Regions from separate parts of the Pseudomonas sp. GNP013 genome, predicted to be linked through region 1. Evidence: riboswitches for the same ligand, from Rfam matches in the RefSeq annotation. Region 1 holds a riboswitch; the other holds the start of a gene.

Region 1 (7,401 bases):
CATACAGCACGCCGCCATCGGCCTTGGCCAACACGCCGGCGGAAAACTGCGCGCGGCCTTCGCCCAGCGCCGCGTCGAGGTCGAGGGTGCCGACCAGCCGTTCTTCGGTGGCGCCCAGGGGCAAGGTGACGAACTGCCCGCTGGCGAGCAGGTCCGCCAGGCCACGGGCCAGGGTGGACTTGGCCATACCGCGCGGACCTTCGATCAGCACACCGCCGATCTTCGGGTCGATGGCGGCCAGGCACAGCGCCAGTTTCAGGTCGTCGGCGCCGACGACGGCGGACAGCGGGAAATGTGGAATATCGGTCATGCCGGTTCTCTTTAAATTCTGCTACTTATTGTGGCGAGCGGGCTTGCCCCGCGCTGGGCTGCGCAGCAGCCCTAAAACCAAACGCCACGTTCTTTCAGGAAGACCAGGTTGAACTTATTGGGGCTGCTACGCACCCCAACGCGGGGCAAGCCCGAATGCCGTTCAGTTAAGCGCAGATTCCCTGTGGCGAGCAGGCTTGTCCTGCGTTGGGCTGCGCAGCAGCCCCAAAGCCAGGCGCTGAGCCGTATCAGGTACACCGCGTTTTGCTCGATGGGGGGCGCTTCGCACCCCAACGCGGGGCAAGCCCGCTCGCCACAGTGTTGGTACGCTCACTCATCAGCTGTCTTCTTCTATATCGAGCAACAGGTTTTCCAGCGCTTCACGGTAGGCGCCCGGCGCTTGCCACTGGCCGCGTTGCTGGGCTTCGAGCATGCGTTCGGTCATGTCACGCAACGCCGCCGGGTTGTGCTGCTGCACGAAGGCGCGGGTGTCCGGGTCGAGCAGGTAGGCGTCGGCGAGCAAGGCGTATTGGTGATCGTCGATCAGCTCGGTGGTGGCGTCGAAGGCGAACAGGTTGTCCACGGTGGCGGCCATCTCGAACGCGCCTTTGTAGCCATGGCGCTTCACGCCGTCGATCCACTTGGGGTTGGCCGCACGGGAGCGAATCACCCGGTTGAGTTCTTCCTTCAGCGTGCGGATTTTCGGCAGGTCCGGCTGGCTGTGGTCGCCATGGTAGCTGGCGGCCTTGTCGCCGCTGAGGGTTTCCACGGCGGCGAGCATGCCGCCCTGGAACTGGTAGTAGTCGTTGGAGTCAAGCAGGTCGTGCTCGCGATTGTCCTGGTTCTGCACTACCGCCTGCACCTGGCTCAGGCGCCGCGCGAAAGGCTCGCGGGCCTCGGTGCCTTCATCGGCACCGCCGTAGGCGTAGCCGCCCCAATTAAGGTAGACCTCGGCCAGGTCCTCGCGGCTCTGCCACAGGCGCCCGTCAATCGCGCCCTGCACACCGGCACCGTAGGCGCCCGGTTTGGCGCCGAAGATGCGCCAGCCCGCCTGTTTCGCCGCCGCGTCTTCGTCCAGGCCGGCCATGCGCAGAGCCTCGCGCTCACTGCGCACCTTGGCCGCCAGCGGGTTCATGTCGTCCGGCTCATCGAGCGCTGCCACCGCCTGCACCGCCGCATCGAACAGGCGGATCAGGTTGGCGAAGGCGTCGCGGAAGAACCCGGACACACGCAGCGTCACGTCCACGCGCGGGCGGTCGAGCAGGCTGATCGGCAGGATCTCGAAGTCGTCCACGCGCTGGCTGCCGGTGGCCCACACCGGGCGCACGCCCATCAGTGCCATGGCCTGGGCGATGTCATCGCCGCCGGTGCGCATGGTGGCGGTGCCCCACACCGACAGGCCGAGCTGGCGCAGGTGGTCGCCGTGGTCCTGCAAGTGCCGCTCGAGGATCAGGTTGGCCGACTGGAAACCGATGCGCCAGGCGGTGGTGGTCGGCAGGTTGCGTACGTCCACGCTGAAAAAGTTACGCCCGGTGGGCAGCACGTCGAGGCGCCCACGGCTTGGCGCGCCGCTGGGACCCGCCGGGACGAAGCGGCCACTCAAGGCATCCAGCAAACCGCGCATTTCCGCCGGGCCGCAGGCGTCCAGCCGCGGCGCGACGATGATGCGCAAATGCTCGATCACCGCTTTCACGTCCTCCCAGCCCGGCGCCTCAAGCTGCTCCAGCGGGCCTTCGAGCGCCTGCTCGATCAAGCGCGCCGCGTACAGTTCCAGACGTTCGCGGGTGTCACCGGCGGTGCGCCAACGCTGTGGATCGATGCGCTGCAATACGTCGGGGCGCGGGCCGCTCCACGGCTCGGCCAACGCGCAGTCCAGCGGGTCGAAGCCCAGCGCGAATGCCTTGGCCAACACGCGCAGCAGACTCGATTGCGCGCCGCGACCGTCGTCACGCGGAATGCGCAGCAACGCCAGCAACGTGTCGATGCGCAGGCGGCCTTGGGGCGACTCACCAAAGATATGCAGGCCGTCGCGGATCTGCGACTCCTTGAGATCGCACAGGTAGGTGTCAAGGCGCGGCAGCCACACGGACGCCTCGGCGTCGCTGTCCAGCGCCAGCTCCTGGTCGATCCGGGTTTCGCGCACCAGCGCGAGGATGTCCTTTTGCAGCGCCAGCGCGCGCCGCGGGTCGAGCAACTGCGCTTCGTAATATTCGTCCGCCAGCAGCTCGAGGTTGCGCAGCGGGCCGTAGGTTTCGGCGCGGGTCAGCGGCGGCATCAGGTGGTCGATGATCACCGCCTGAGTACGCCGCTTGGCCTGGGCGCCCTCACCCGGATCGTTGACGATGAACGGATAGATATTCGGCAACGGCCCGAGCAATGCGTCCGGCCAGCAGTTCTCCGACAGGCCCACGCCCTTGCCCGGCAGCCATTCGAGGTTGCCGTGCTTGCCAACGTGAATCACACCCTGAGCGCCGTAGGTGTGGCGCAGCCAGAAGTAGAACGCCAGGTAGCCATGGGGCGGCACCAGGTCGGGGTCGTGGTACACGGCGCTGGCGTCCACCTGATAACCCCGCGCCGGCTGGATGCCGACGAAGGTCAGGCCCAGGCGCAACCCGGCGATCATCAGGCGGCCATCGCGGCACATCGGATCATTCTGCGGCGCGCCCCAGCGCTCGAGCACCGCCTGTTGATTGGCGGCGGGCAGGCGCGCAAACATCGCCGCGTAGTCGTCCAGGCCCAGGCTCTGGTGGCAGGGCCGCAGGTCGAGGCTGTCGAGGTCGTTGGTGACGCCGCCGAGCAGCTCGTGGATCAGCGCCGTGCCGCTTTCCGGCAACGCGTCCGGCAGCGGATAACCTTCGGCCTGCAAGGCACGCAGGATATTCAGCGCGGCGGCCGGGGTGTCCAGGCCCACGCCGTTGCCGATGCGGCCGTCGCGGGTTGGGTAGTTGGCGAGGATCAGCGCGATGCGTTTGTCGCCGTTGGGCACCCGCGCCAGTTCGACCCAGCGTCGCGCCAGCTCGGCGACGAAGTCCATGCGCTCGGGCGCGGCGCGGTAGCACACCACGTCCGACTGGCTGCGCTCGCTGCGCCAGGCCAGGTCCTTGAAGCTGATGGGCCGGCTGATGATGCGCCCGTCCAGCTCCGGCAAGGCGATGTGCATCGCCAGATCGCGCGGGCCGAGACCTTGTGCGCTGGCTTCCCAGCCGGGCTGGTTGTCTTGCGCGCAGATCGCCTGGATCACCGGGATATTGCGGCGAAACGGGCGCAGATGCGGAGCTTCGGGGCTGGACTGGGCAAACCCGGTGGTGTTGAGGATCACCGCCGCCTGTACCTCGTCGAGCAGGTCCTCGACCACCGTGAGGCAGCCGGGCTCTTTGAGGCTGGCCACCGCCATCGGCAGCGGGTTGAGGCCCGCCGCCTGCAAGCGTTGACAGAACACGTCGATAAAACCGGTGTTGGCCGCCTGCAAATGCGAGCGGTAGAACAGTACCGCTGCGACCGGCAGATCAGCGCGCCACGCCGCCTGCCAGTCCTGCAGTGTGGCATTGGCGTTATGCGGGTGATAAATGGCAGTCCGCGGCAGGGTCTGCGGCTCGGCCCACGCATAGTCGCGGCCCAGATAGCCCGAGGCCAGACAGCGATAGAAATTCAGCGCATTGCCCAAACCGCCCTGGCGCAGGAAGTGCCACAGACGGTCGCGCTCCTGCGCCCCGACGGTGCTCAGGCTGCCCAGCTCCGGGTCCGGGCGGTCGCACCCCGGCACCAGAATCAGCTGCACGCCGCGCTCGGCCAATGCCACCAGACGCTCGACGCCATAGCGCCAATAGCCGATGCCGCCATGCAGCGAGATCAGGATCACCTTGGCGTGGCGCAGCACCTGGTCCACGTAGAGGTCGACCGAGGCATGGTTCTGCACCTGCATCGGGTTGGCCAGGCGCAGGCTGGGATAGTCGTCGGGCAACTGCCGGGCCGCTTCGGCCAGCAGCGCCAGGCTCGAGTCACCGCTGCACAGAATCACCAGTTCAGCGGGGGTCTGTCCAAGGTCGGCAATATTGTCGTCCGAGACGAAACCACCGGGCTGGGTCCTGAGCAGGTGCATGGCTTAAACGCTGAGCGCGGCGCGCAGTTGCGCTTCGAGGCCAGCGGCGTCCAGCTCCTGGCCGATCAGCACCAGGCGCGTGATGCGCGCTTCGTCGGCACCCCAGGCGCGGTCGAAGTGCTTGTCAAAGCGGGTGCCTACGCCCTGGATCAACAGGCGCATCGGTTTGTTGGGAATGGCGGCAAAACCCTTGATACGCAGGATGCCGTGCTGCACTACCAGTTGGGCGAGCGCATCGAGCAGCAGCGCTTCGTCGGCTTGCGGCAGGTCGATGGAGATGGAGTCGAAGGCGTCGTGATCGTGGTCGTCTTCACCTTCGTGGTGCGCATCGTGATGGCTGTGGCGCGCGTCGATGTGTTCTTCGGAGCCGGCGCCAAGGCCGATCAGTACGTCCAACGGCACACGGCCGCTGCTGGCTTCGATGACCTTGACCGCCGGCGGCAGCTCTTCGGCGACTTCCAGACGCACGCGGGCCAGGTCTTCGGGGCTGATCAGGTCGGCCTTGTTGAGGATCACCAGGTCGGCGCTGGCCAGTTGGTCGGCGAACAGTTCGTGCAGCGGCGATTCGTGGTCCAGGTTCGGGTCGAGCTTGCGCTGGGCGTCGACCTGGTCCGGGAAGGCGGCAAAGGTGCCGGCGGCCACGGCCGGGCTGTCGACCACGGTGATCACCGCATCCACGGTGCAGGCGCTGCGGATTTCCGGCCACTGGAAGGCCTGCACCAAGGGTTTTGGCAGGGCCAGGCCCGAGGTTTCAATAAGGATATGGTCAAGGTCGCCGCGACGGGCCACCAGTTCGCGCATCACCGGGAAGAACTCTTCCTGCACGGTGCAGCACAGGCAGCCGTTGGCCAGTTCATACACGCGGCCGTTGGCTTCTTCCTCGGTGCAACCGATGGAGCACTGCTTGAGGATTTCACCGTCGATGCCCAGCTCGCCGAACTCGTTGACGATCACCGCGATGCGGCGGCCCTGGGCGTTGTCCAGCATATGGCGCAACAGGGTGGTCTTGCCCGAGCCGAGGAAGCCGGTGACGATGGTGACGGGAAGTTTGGCCAGTGTTTTCATCGGATGCCCTTTGGGGCGGGCATACGGGACGATAGGCCCTGCGACGGCGCGCAGCAGCGGATTTCGTCACCGGATCACCCCGCCCGGTTGAATTGGAAAATCGGTTGCGAGGCAGGTCTCCTGGCTTGGGGCTTGCGGGTCATGCGACCGGCGCCGACTGCGCCTTCCCGCCGGATCGGCAGTGGCGTGGCAGTCAACAGAACCCTTCACAGTTGCGGGGGCAGCCGCGGCTTGAACCGCGTTCCCTTCTTAGCTTCGACCTGGGCCGAAGAACCTCGAAGGCGCAAGGCTACGCAGTGCATGGCAAGCGGTCAATGTCGGAAACCCGGGACCCGGACGCCGCTCTACACATAGCGGTGTTTGATGGGCACATTCATCACGATGTCGGCGAGCGCTATGCGCCCCTGGCCTTCAAGGTAGAAATCAATTTCGCCGTTGCCTGTCAGGTCAAGCACCAGCCACGACTCGTTATTTTGCGGATTGTAGCCCAGCCCCGCCTCCCCGGGTCGGCCGGAAAGCCGGTTGACGAAGGTGAGGTCGTGGAGGCCATGCTTGCGCAGCAATCCAGAAATATCGATTTTGTCCTGACCGGTGACGAAGTCCGTCAACACGTCAGGGCTGCGTAACGTCGAATCGGTGGCGGTGTCGTACACGAAGGTATCGCGGCCTGCGCCGCCGTACAGACGATCGACACCGCCACCGCCTTTGAGCCGGTTGTCGGCGGCGTTGCCGATCAACACATCATTGCCGGAACCGCCGATGGCGTTCTCCACGGTAACGTCCCTGGCGATGGAGACATTCCCCGTCTTCCCACCAACATTGGAGAAGGTTTCAGCGTTCAGGTTGATCACCTGGTTCTGGTAATAGCGAGAGAAATCCAGCGTATCGTTACCACCGCCGTCCCAGACGCAAAAGACGGCGCCGTCCCACGGGGACACCAGTGAAAGATCGTCTCGCCGGGTATTGGAATTGAAGCCGTAGGTGGTATCCGTGTTACGGGTCGTGTAATTGGCGCCGTAGACCTTTTGGGCCCAGGCAATGTCGGTCATCAACGGTGCCGAGGCGTACTCGCCCTTGTGATCATGACCTGTATCGCTCGCTTCGAAATAGCTCATGACCGAGTAGGCCCGGCTGTCCTCGGCGAAAATGGCATGCGTGCCGTACTTGATCGGGCCCTTTAACGCTTCATAGTTTCCGGGGTGGGCAGCGCCCAGCCAATGGCCGATTTCGTGGGTTAGCGTTTGGCGTCCAAAGCCATTTACGGTGGGCGCGTGATTGAACGAGTGGCTGGAGTTGAGGCGCACTCGCCCAGAATTGCCGGAACGCATGGCATCGGCGACACTTGGCCTCGCGCTATTGACGAAACGTAACAGGGCGTCGGGCGTAACGGCGTCTTCCTCGAACTCGATATTCGCTACATCTGCCCAGGACCGCATTGAAAGACGGGCCTGCGATTGCTGGGTTTGATTAAACCGAGTTTCCTCTGGTGCAACTTCACGAAACGTATAACCCACCCGCACTACTTTATCGTTATTACGGTCCTGCCATCGGCGCTGCCTTCGATCTATTTGGCTGGCGGCTTGACCGGTGGACCAGGACGGCTTGCTGGAGACCGCATGATAGTGCGGGTTGCGAGCATCCTGTGCCTTGTAGTGCGGGCCGGCGGCTTCAACGTGCGAATTCATAATATCTTGACTGACAATCGGAGGATTTAAACTGGCGCGCGATATAACAGACATAAAAAGGCCTTATCAACTTAATGGATAACATCAACTTCAGCGCGCCTACCTTCCGATATCCACTCACGGAAAAAAAGTGCATCAGACCCGCAAAATAATAGGAGATATTACTTGGTAAAAATGCCATTACGCCTTTTACGCCGCGATTCTTAATCAGAATCGGCTTCAATTGACGCCCCGGTCATGCTC
Region 2 (7,401 bases), 1.6 Mb from region 1:
CTAGAATCCCTGGACATTGTTGTAATCCGTTCGCGCGAGCTTTGCTTGCGCGTTCTGGTTTTCAGCGTTCGGCAGCGAAAGCCGCATCCAGACCAGGATTGTTCTGCCCATGTCGACCTCAGCCCGCCTCATGCTTCTTGTTTGCGCCGCGCTGCTCAGCGCCTGCGCAAGCCGTCCACCGCCGCCGGCGCCTGTCGCCGTGAAGCCCAAGCCGGTGTTCAACTACGCTGCCACCCAGAGTTTCTCGCCTGCGGCCGAAGACGTGCTTTTCCGTGCACTCGGCCTGGTTGGCACACCGTATCGCTGGGGCGGTAATACGCCGGATTCGGGGTTCGATTGCAGTGGCCTGATCGGGTTCGTCTATCGTGATGCCGCCGGCATTTCCCTGCCGCGTACCACCCGCGAACTGATCGTGATGCGCGCCCAGGACGTGAGTGAACAGAACCTGCAGACCGGTGATTTGCTGTTCTTCGCCACCGGCGGCGGTTCCCGCGTCAGCCATGCGGGCATCTACGTGGGTGAAGGTCGTTTCGTGCACGCGCCGCAAACCGGCGGCACAGTGAAGCTGGATACCCTGTCCAAGGCGTATTGGCAGAATGCGTACCTGAGCGCCAAGCGCGTATTGCCGGCCGAGCATCTGGCGCGCAACCCTTAACGCTGAAACCAGGATCCATATGTGGGAGGGGCTTGCTCCCGATGACGGTGCATCAGTCCAGGAATTCATTGACTGACCCACTGCTATCGGGGGCAAGCCCCTCTCACATTTTTTCGCGGCGTTTATTTAGCTGCTGAAACCCGCCACACCTTATTCCCCACATCATCAGCCACCAGCAGATCCCCCTGCTGATCGATCACCACGCCCACCGGCCGGCCCATGGCTTTCTCGTCCTTGTCGAGGAAGCCGGTCAGCACGTCCACCGGCTGCCCCTTGGGTTGCCCGCCTTCGAACGGCACGAAGATCACCTTGTAGCCACTGTGCGGCTTGCGGTTCCACGAGCCGTGCTGGCCGATGAACGCGCCGTTGCTGAATGGCGCCGGGAGTTTGCTGCCATCGGCAAAGGTCAGTCCCAGGGACGCGGTATGCGGGCCCACGGCGTAGTCCGGCGCAATGGCCTTGGCCACAAGCTCCGGGTTCTGCGGCGTCACGCGCACATCCACATGCTGACCGTAGTAACTGAACGGCCAGCCATAAAAGCCGCCATCCTTGACCGAAGTGATGTAATCCGGCACCAGGTCGCTGCCGATTTCGTCGCGCTCGTTGACTGCCGTCCACAGTTTGCCGCTTTGCGGTTCCCAGGCCATGCCGTTGGGGTTGCGCAGGCCCGAGGCGAAAATCCGGTGCTGGCCGGTGGCGCGGTCAACTTCCCAGATCGCTGCGCGGCCTTGTTCGGCTTCCAGGCCGTTTTCGCCGACGTTACTGTTGGAGCCGACGCTCACGTACAGCTTGCTGCCGTCCTTGCTCGCCACCACGTTTTTCGTCCAGTGGTGATTCAGCGGGCCACCGGGCAAGTCCACCACCGTGGCGCCCTGGGTTTTGATCGCGGTTTCACCAGGCTGATAGGCAAAGCGCAGCAGCTTGTCCGAGTCGGCCACGTAGAGGTCGTTGCCCACCAGGGTCATGCCGAATGGCGAGTTGAGATTTTCCAGGAACACCGTGCGTGTCTCGGCCACACCGTCATGGTCGGCATCGCGCAGCAGGGTGATGCGGTTCGGGCTCGGCACGCCAGCGCCAGCGCGGCCCATGACTTTTTCCATCACCCAGCCGCGAATACCCTTGGCATCATCCGGCTTGGGCGGCGCGTTGGTTTCGGCCACCAGCACGTCGCCATTGGGCAACACATACAGCCAGCGCGGGTGGTCCAGGCCTTCGGCGAACGCGGCCACCTGAGTACCGGCGGCGGCCGTCGGCTTGGCGCCTTCAGGCCAGCCGATGGCCGGTGCGATATTCACGGTGGGGATCAGCGTCTTGTTCGGCTGCGGCAATTTGGGCGACGGCCCGGTGCCATCCGAGACCTGCAACGTCGAGCTTTCACCGCAGGCGGCGAGGGTGCCGGCGAGCATGATGAGTAAGGCGAGTCTTGTTTTATGCATGATTTTCTCCTGAATGCCTGTAAGGGTAGAGGATTGCCTGCCCAGGATGGTTCAAGTGCCAGGCCAGCTTTAATTGACGCTCCCCCCCAACCCACTAACCTTCGCCGCTTGTTCCAGGTGCTCCGTGGCGCGTGCGTCGACAGAGTGAAACAGGGAAGCCGGTGAGTGAGCGCACTTGTACACAGTGCTGCCGCGATCCCGGCGCTGCCCCCGCAACGGTAAATGAGTCAAAACGGTGCTGTTTGCCACTGTATCGTGCGCGATATGGGAAGGCGCGCCGCCGGCCTGCCTGCGCTTGATACGTGCAGGCGCCGCTCATGAGTCCGGAGACCGGCCTTGAACATTCAACAGCATCACGGTGGGCGATGCTTGGCTGTCTGTATGCGCTTGTTTCCTGCCCGCCGTTTTTGTCCAGCCCCAACGGAGAGCTGCCATGACCGATTCCCCCGAACGCGACGAGCGCCATCTGGCGCGCATGCTGCGCAAAAAAGCCGTGATCGACGAGCGCATCGCCAACTCGCCGAATGAGTGCGGCCTGTTGCTGGTGCTCACCGGCAACGGTAAAGGCAAGAGCAGCTCGGCCTTCGGCATGCTGGCCCGCGCCATGGGCCATGGCATGCAGTGCGGTGTGGTGCAGTTCATCAAGGGGCGTTTCAGCACCGGCGAAGAGATGTTCTTCCGCCGCTTCCCCGAGCAGGTGCGCTTTCACGTGATGGGCGAAGGCTTCACCTGGGAAACCCAGGACCGCCAGCGCGACATCGCCGCCGCCGAGGCCGCCTGGGCGGTGTCCCGGGCGATGCTGCAAGACGCCTCCATTGGCCTGGTGGTGCTGGACGAACTGAACATCGCCCTCAAGCACGGCTACCTCAACCTCGATCAGGTCCTCAGCGACCTGCAGGCCCGCCCGCCGATGCAACACGTAGTGGTCACCGGCCGTGGCGCCAAGCCCGAGCTGATTGAAATGGGCGATACCGTCACCGAAATGGGCATGCTCAAGCACGCATTCCAGGCCGGCATCAAGGCTCAGAAGGGCGTCGAACTTTGAATCAGCCCCGTCATTGCCCGGCCGTACTGATCGCCGCACCGGCGTCCGGCCAGGGCAAAACCACTGTGACGGCTGCCCTGGCCCGCTTGCACCGCAACCTTGGGCGCAAGGTGCGCGTGTTCAAGTGCGGCCCGGACTTCCTCGACCCGATGATCCACGAGCGCGCCAGCGGTGCGCCGGTGTATCAGTTGGACATGTGGATGGTGGGCGAGCAGGAAAGTCGCCGCCTGCTGTGGGAAGCGGCGGGCGAGGCCGACCTTATTCTGATTGAAGGCGTCATGGGCCTGTTCGACGGCACGCCCTCCAGCGCCGACCTGGCGCGACATTTCGGCGTGCCGGTGCTCGGCGTGATCGACGGCACGGCCATGGCCCAGACCTTCGGCGCACTGGCCCTGGGCCTGGCGCGCTACCAGCCGGACCTGCCGTTCGCCGGCGTGCTGGCCAACCGGGTCGGTACCCTGCGCCATGCGCAACTGCTCGAAGGCAGCCTCACCGAGGGCCTGCGCTGGTACGGCGCGCTGTCCCGCGAGACCGGTATCGAACTGCCCAGCCGCCACCTGGGACTGGTGCAGGCCAGTGAACTCAATGACCTCGACGCGCGCCTGGACGCCGCCGCCCAGGCGCTGGGCAGCAGTTGCGAAGTGGCGGTGCCGCCGTCAGTGACCTTTGCCGTGCCTGAAGTGATCGAGGCCGAGCCGCTGCTCGCCGGCGTGCGCATTGCCATCGCTCGGGACGAAGCGTTTGCCTTCACCTATGGCGCCAGCCTGGACCTGTTGCGGGCGATGGGGGCCGAGCTGACGTTCTTTTCTCCGCTCCACGATAGCCAGCTGCCTGAGGCCGACAGCCTCTACCTGCCCGGTGGTTACCCGGAACTGCACCACCAGGCGCTGTCGCACAATACCTCGATGCTCGCGTCCATTCGCGCCCATCACGCGGCGAACAAACCCTTGCTCGCCGAGTGTGGCGGCATGTTGTACCTGCTCGACTCGCTCACCGACGTCGACGGCACCCGCGCCGAACTGGTGGGCCTGTTGCAGGGCGACGCGGTGATGCAGAAAAAACTGGCAGCGCTGGCGCTGCAGAGTGTCGAGCTGCCGGAGGGCACGTTGCGCGGGCACACCTATCACCATTCCTTGACCAGCACCGAGTGGCAGCCGATCGCCCGTGGCCTGAGCCCCAATGGCGGGCGCGGCGCCGAGGCGGTGTATCGACAGGGACGGATGACCGCTTCCTATGTGCACTTTTACTTTCCGTCGAATCCGGCGGCGGTGGCCGCGCTTTTTGCGCCGGACCTCAAGACAGCGTTCACAGATCAAACGGTGGGAGCGGGTTTGCCCGCGACTGGGCCATGACCGATCACGCATTCCCCCAGGCCGAACGCGACGCCGTCTACCGCGCCATCGCCGAACGCCGCGACATGCGCCACTTCAGCGGCGGCACGGTCACACCCGAATTATTGCAGCGCCTGCTCCAGGCCGCACACCAGGCCCCCAGTGTCGGCCTGATGCAGCCGTGGCGGTTTATCCGTATCAGCGACCGTTCGTTGCGCGGGCGGATTCAGCAACTGGTGGAAGAGGAACGCGTGCGCACCGCACAGGCTCTGGGGGAGAGTTCCGACCAGTTCATGAAGCTCAAGGTCGAAGGCATTCATGACTGCGCCGAAGTGCTGGTGGCGGCGCTGATGGATGACCGTGAGCGGCATATCTTCGGCCGTCGCACCTTGCCGGAAATGGACATGGCCTCGCTGTCCTGCGCGATCCAGAACCTGTGGCTGGCAGCGCGGGTGGAAGGGTTGGGCATGGGCTGGGTGTCGCTGTTCGAGCCCCGGGCCCTGGCCGACCTGCTGGGCTTGCCGCCGGGCGCCAAACCCCTGGCCGTGTTGTGCCTGGGCCCGGTCGCCGAATTTTATCCGGCGCCGATGCTGCAGCTCGAAGGCTGGCGCGAGCCACAACCGTTGAGTGACATGCTGTATGAAAATGCGTGGGGAGTGAGTCAATGAGTGTGGCCTTGCTGTGCGTCGCTGCGGTGGCGCTGGACGCGCTGCTGGGTGAGCCCCGGCGCTGGCATCCGCTGGTGGCGTTTGGCAACTTCGCCGGGCGTATCGAGCAACGCTTCAACAGCGGTGGACGCGGCTGGCGCAGCCATGGCGTGACCGCCTGGGTGATCGCAGTGGTGCCGTTGACCCTGCTGGCCACCGCGTTGTCATGGGCGCCCTACATTGGCTGGGCGCTGGAGATCCTCGCGTTGTACTGCGCCCTGGGCATGCGCAGCCTGGGCGAACATGTGATGCCCGTGGCCCAGGCCCTGCGCAGCGATGACCTGGTTGAGGCGCGCACACGGGTGAGCTACCTGGTCAGCCGCGAGACCGCCGAACTGGACGCCACCGACGTCGCCCGCGCCGCCACCGAATCGGTGCTGGAAAACGGCAGCGACGCGGTATTTGCCGCACTGTTCTGGTTTGTGGTTGCCGGCGTGCCGGGCGTGGTGCTTTATCGTCTGAGCAATACGCTGGACGCGATGTGGGGCTACCGCACTGAACGCTTCGAGCGCTTCGGCTGGGCAGCGGCCAGAATTGACGATGTGCTCAACTATATTCCCGCACGGCTGGTGGCCTTGACCTACGCCGTGCTGGGCAAGACCCGCCTGGCGCTCAAGTGCTGGCGCACCCAGGGGCCGACCTGGGACAGCCCCAACGCTGGCCCGGTGATGGCGGCTGGCGCGGGCGCGCTGGGCGTGGCGCTTGGCGGTGCGGCGATTTATCACGGCGAGCTGCACCAGCGTCCACCGCTGGGCGAAGGCCCGCCGGCGGATGCCGATGCCATCGAGCGGGGCTGGCAACTGGTGCAACGCGGCGTATGGTTGTGGCTGCTGATCCTGTGCGCGGGGGCGCAATTTTATGCTTGAGCACGGCGGACGGCTGCGCAAGGCGGCCATTCAATACGGTATTGCCGAAGATCAGTGGCTCGACCTGTCCAGCGGCCTGGCGCCGTGGCCATGGCCGATCCCCGAGATCCCGCTGCGGGCCTGGGCGCGCCTGCCGGAAACCGACGATGGCCTGGAGTTGGCCGCCAGCGAGTATTACGGCGCGGCGCATGTGTTGCCGGTGGCCGGTTCCCAGATGGCCATCCAGCTACTGCCGCGCCTGCGTCGCTCCGGCAAGGTCGGCGTGTTGTCGCCGTGTTATGCCGAACATGCCGAGGCCTGGCGTCGCGCCGGGTATGTGGTGCGCGAAGTGCAGGAGCAGGAAGTCGACTTCTTTCTCGACAGCCTCGATGTGCTGGTGGTGGTCAACCCGAACAACCCCACCGGGTTGAACCTGAGCCCGCAACGTCTGCTCGATTGGCACGCCCGCCTGGCGCAACGCGGTGGCTGGCTGGTGGTGGACGAAGCGTTCATGGACGTCACCCCGCACCTGAGCCTGGCAGGCCATGCCCATCAGGTCGGGTTGATCGTGCTGCGTTCATTCGGCAAGTTCTTCGGCCTGGCCGGTGTGCGGCTTGGCTTTGTCCTGGCCGAGCGGCGGTTGCTCAAGTTGCTCGCCGAGCAGGTCGGTCCCTGGGCCGTCAGCGGGCCGACGCGCGTGCTGGGTCAGGCATGTCTGCGTGACAGCGACGGGCATACGCGCCAGCGTGCGCGGTGTGTCGAGGCCGCTCAGCGTTTGTTTGCCCTGCTCGAGCGCCACGGCTTTCAACCTCAGGGCGGCTGCGCTCTGTTCCAGTGGTTGATCACGACGCACGCCGAACGGCTGCACGAATTCATGGCCCAGCGCGGCATCCTGCTGCGCCTGTTTGTCCACAACAGCAGCCTGCGCTTCGGCCTGCCCGATACCGAGGCCGACTGGCTGCGCCTCGATACGGCCCTGGCCGCTTACCGGGAGACCGCATGAGTACGCTGATGGTGCAGGGCACCACCTCCGATGCCGGCAAAAGTACCCTGGTGACCGCGCTGTGCCGCTGGCTGGTGCGCCAGGGCGTGGCGGTGGCGCCGTTCAAGCCGCAGAACATGGCCCTCAACAGCGCCGTGACCGCCGAAGGCGGCGAGATCGGCCGTGCCCAGGCTGTACAGGCCCAGGCCGCGCGCCTGGCGCCCCACACCGACATGAACCCGGTGTTGCTCAAACCCAACAGCGACACCGGTTCCCAGGTCATCATCCATGGCCGCGCCGTCACCAGCATGAACGCGGTGGCCTATCACGATTACAAAGCCATCGCGATGCAGGCGGTGCTGGCCTCTCACGCGCGCCTGAGCGCAGCCTACCCGGTGGT

What was found. Region 1 has a riboswitch for cobalamin ahead of cobW (cobalamin biosynthesis protein CobW). Riboswitches for the same ligand answer to the same signal wherever they lie in the genome.
Region 2: another riboswitch for cobalamin. It lies ahead of cobO (cob(I)yrinic acid a,c-diamide adenosyltransferase); the one in region 1 lies ahead of cobW (cobalamin biosynthesis protein CobW).

The regions. Positions count from the first base shown of each region.
Region 1 covers NZ_JBTGUT010000001.1:2,840,301-2,847,701, forward strand. Annotated here, with positions in the region: gene ACXX81_RS12240 (magnesium chelatase ATPase subunit I) at 1-310, opposite strand, end outside; gene cobN (cobaltochelatase subunit CobN) at 647-4,408, opposite strand; gene cobW (cobalamin biosynthesis protein CobW) at 4,412-5,473, opposite strand; cobalamin riboswitch at 5,567-5,766, opposite strand; gene ACXX81_RS12255 (M10 family metallopeptidase C-terminal domain-containing protein) at 5,818-7,158, opposite strand.
Region 2 covers NZ_JBTGUT010000001.1:1,192,763-1,200,163, forward strand. Annotated here, with positions in the region: gene ACXX81_RS05455 (C40 family peptidase) at 110-655, shown strand; gene ACXX81_RS05460 (PQQ-dependent sugar dehydrogenase) at 778-2,091, opposite strand; cobalamin riboswitch at 2,190-2,444, shown strand; gene cobO (cob(I)yrinic acid a,c-diamide adenosyltransferase) at 2,525-3,136, shown strand; gene ACXX81_RS05470 (cobyrinic acid a,c-diamide synthase CobB) at 3,133-4,488, shown strand; gene bluB (5,6-dimethylbenzimidazole synthase) at 4,485-5,135, shown strand; gene cbiB (adenosylcobinamide-phosphate synthase CbiB) at 5,132-6,040, shown strand; gene cobD (threonine-phosphate decarboxylase CobD) at 6,033-7,022, shown strand; gene ACXX81_RS05490 (cobyric acid synthase) at 7,019-7,401, shown strand, end outside.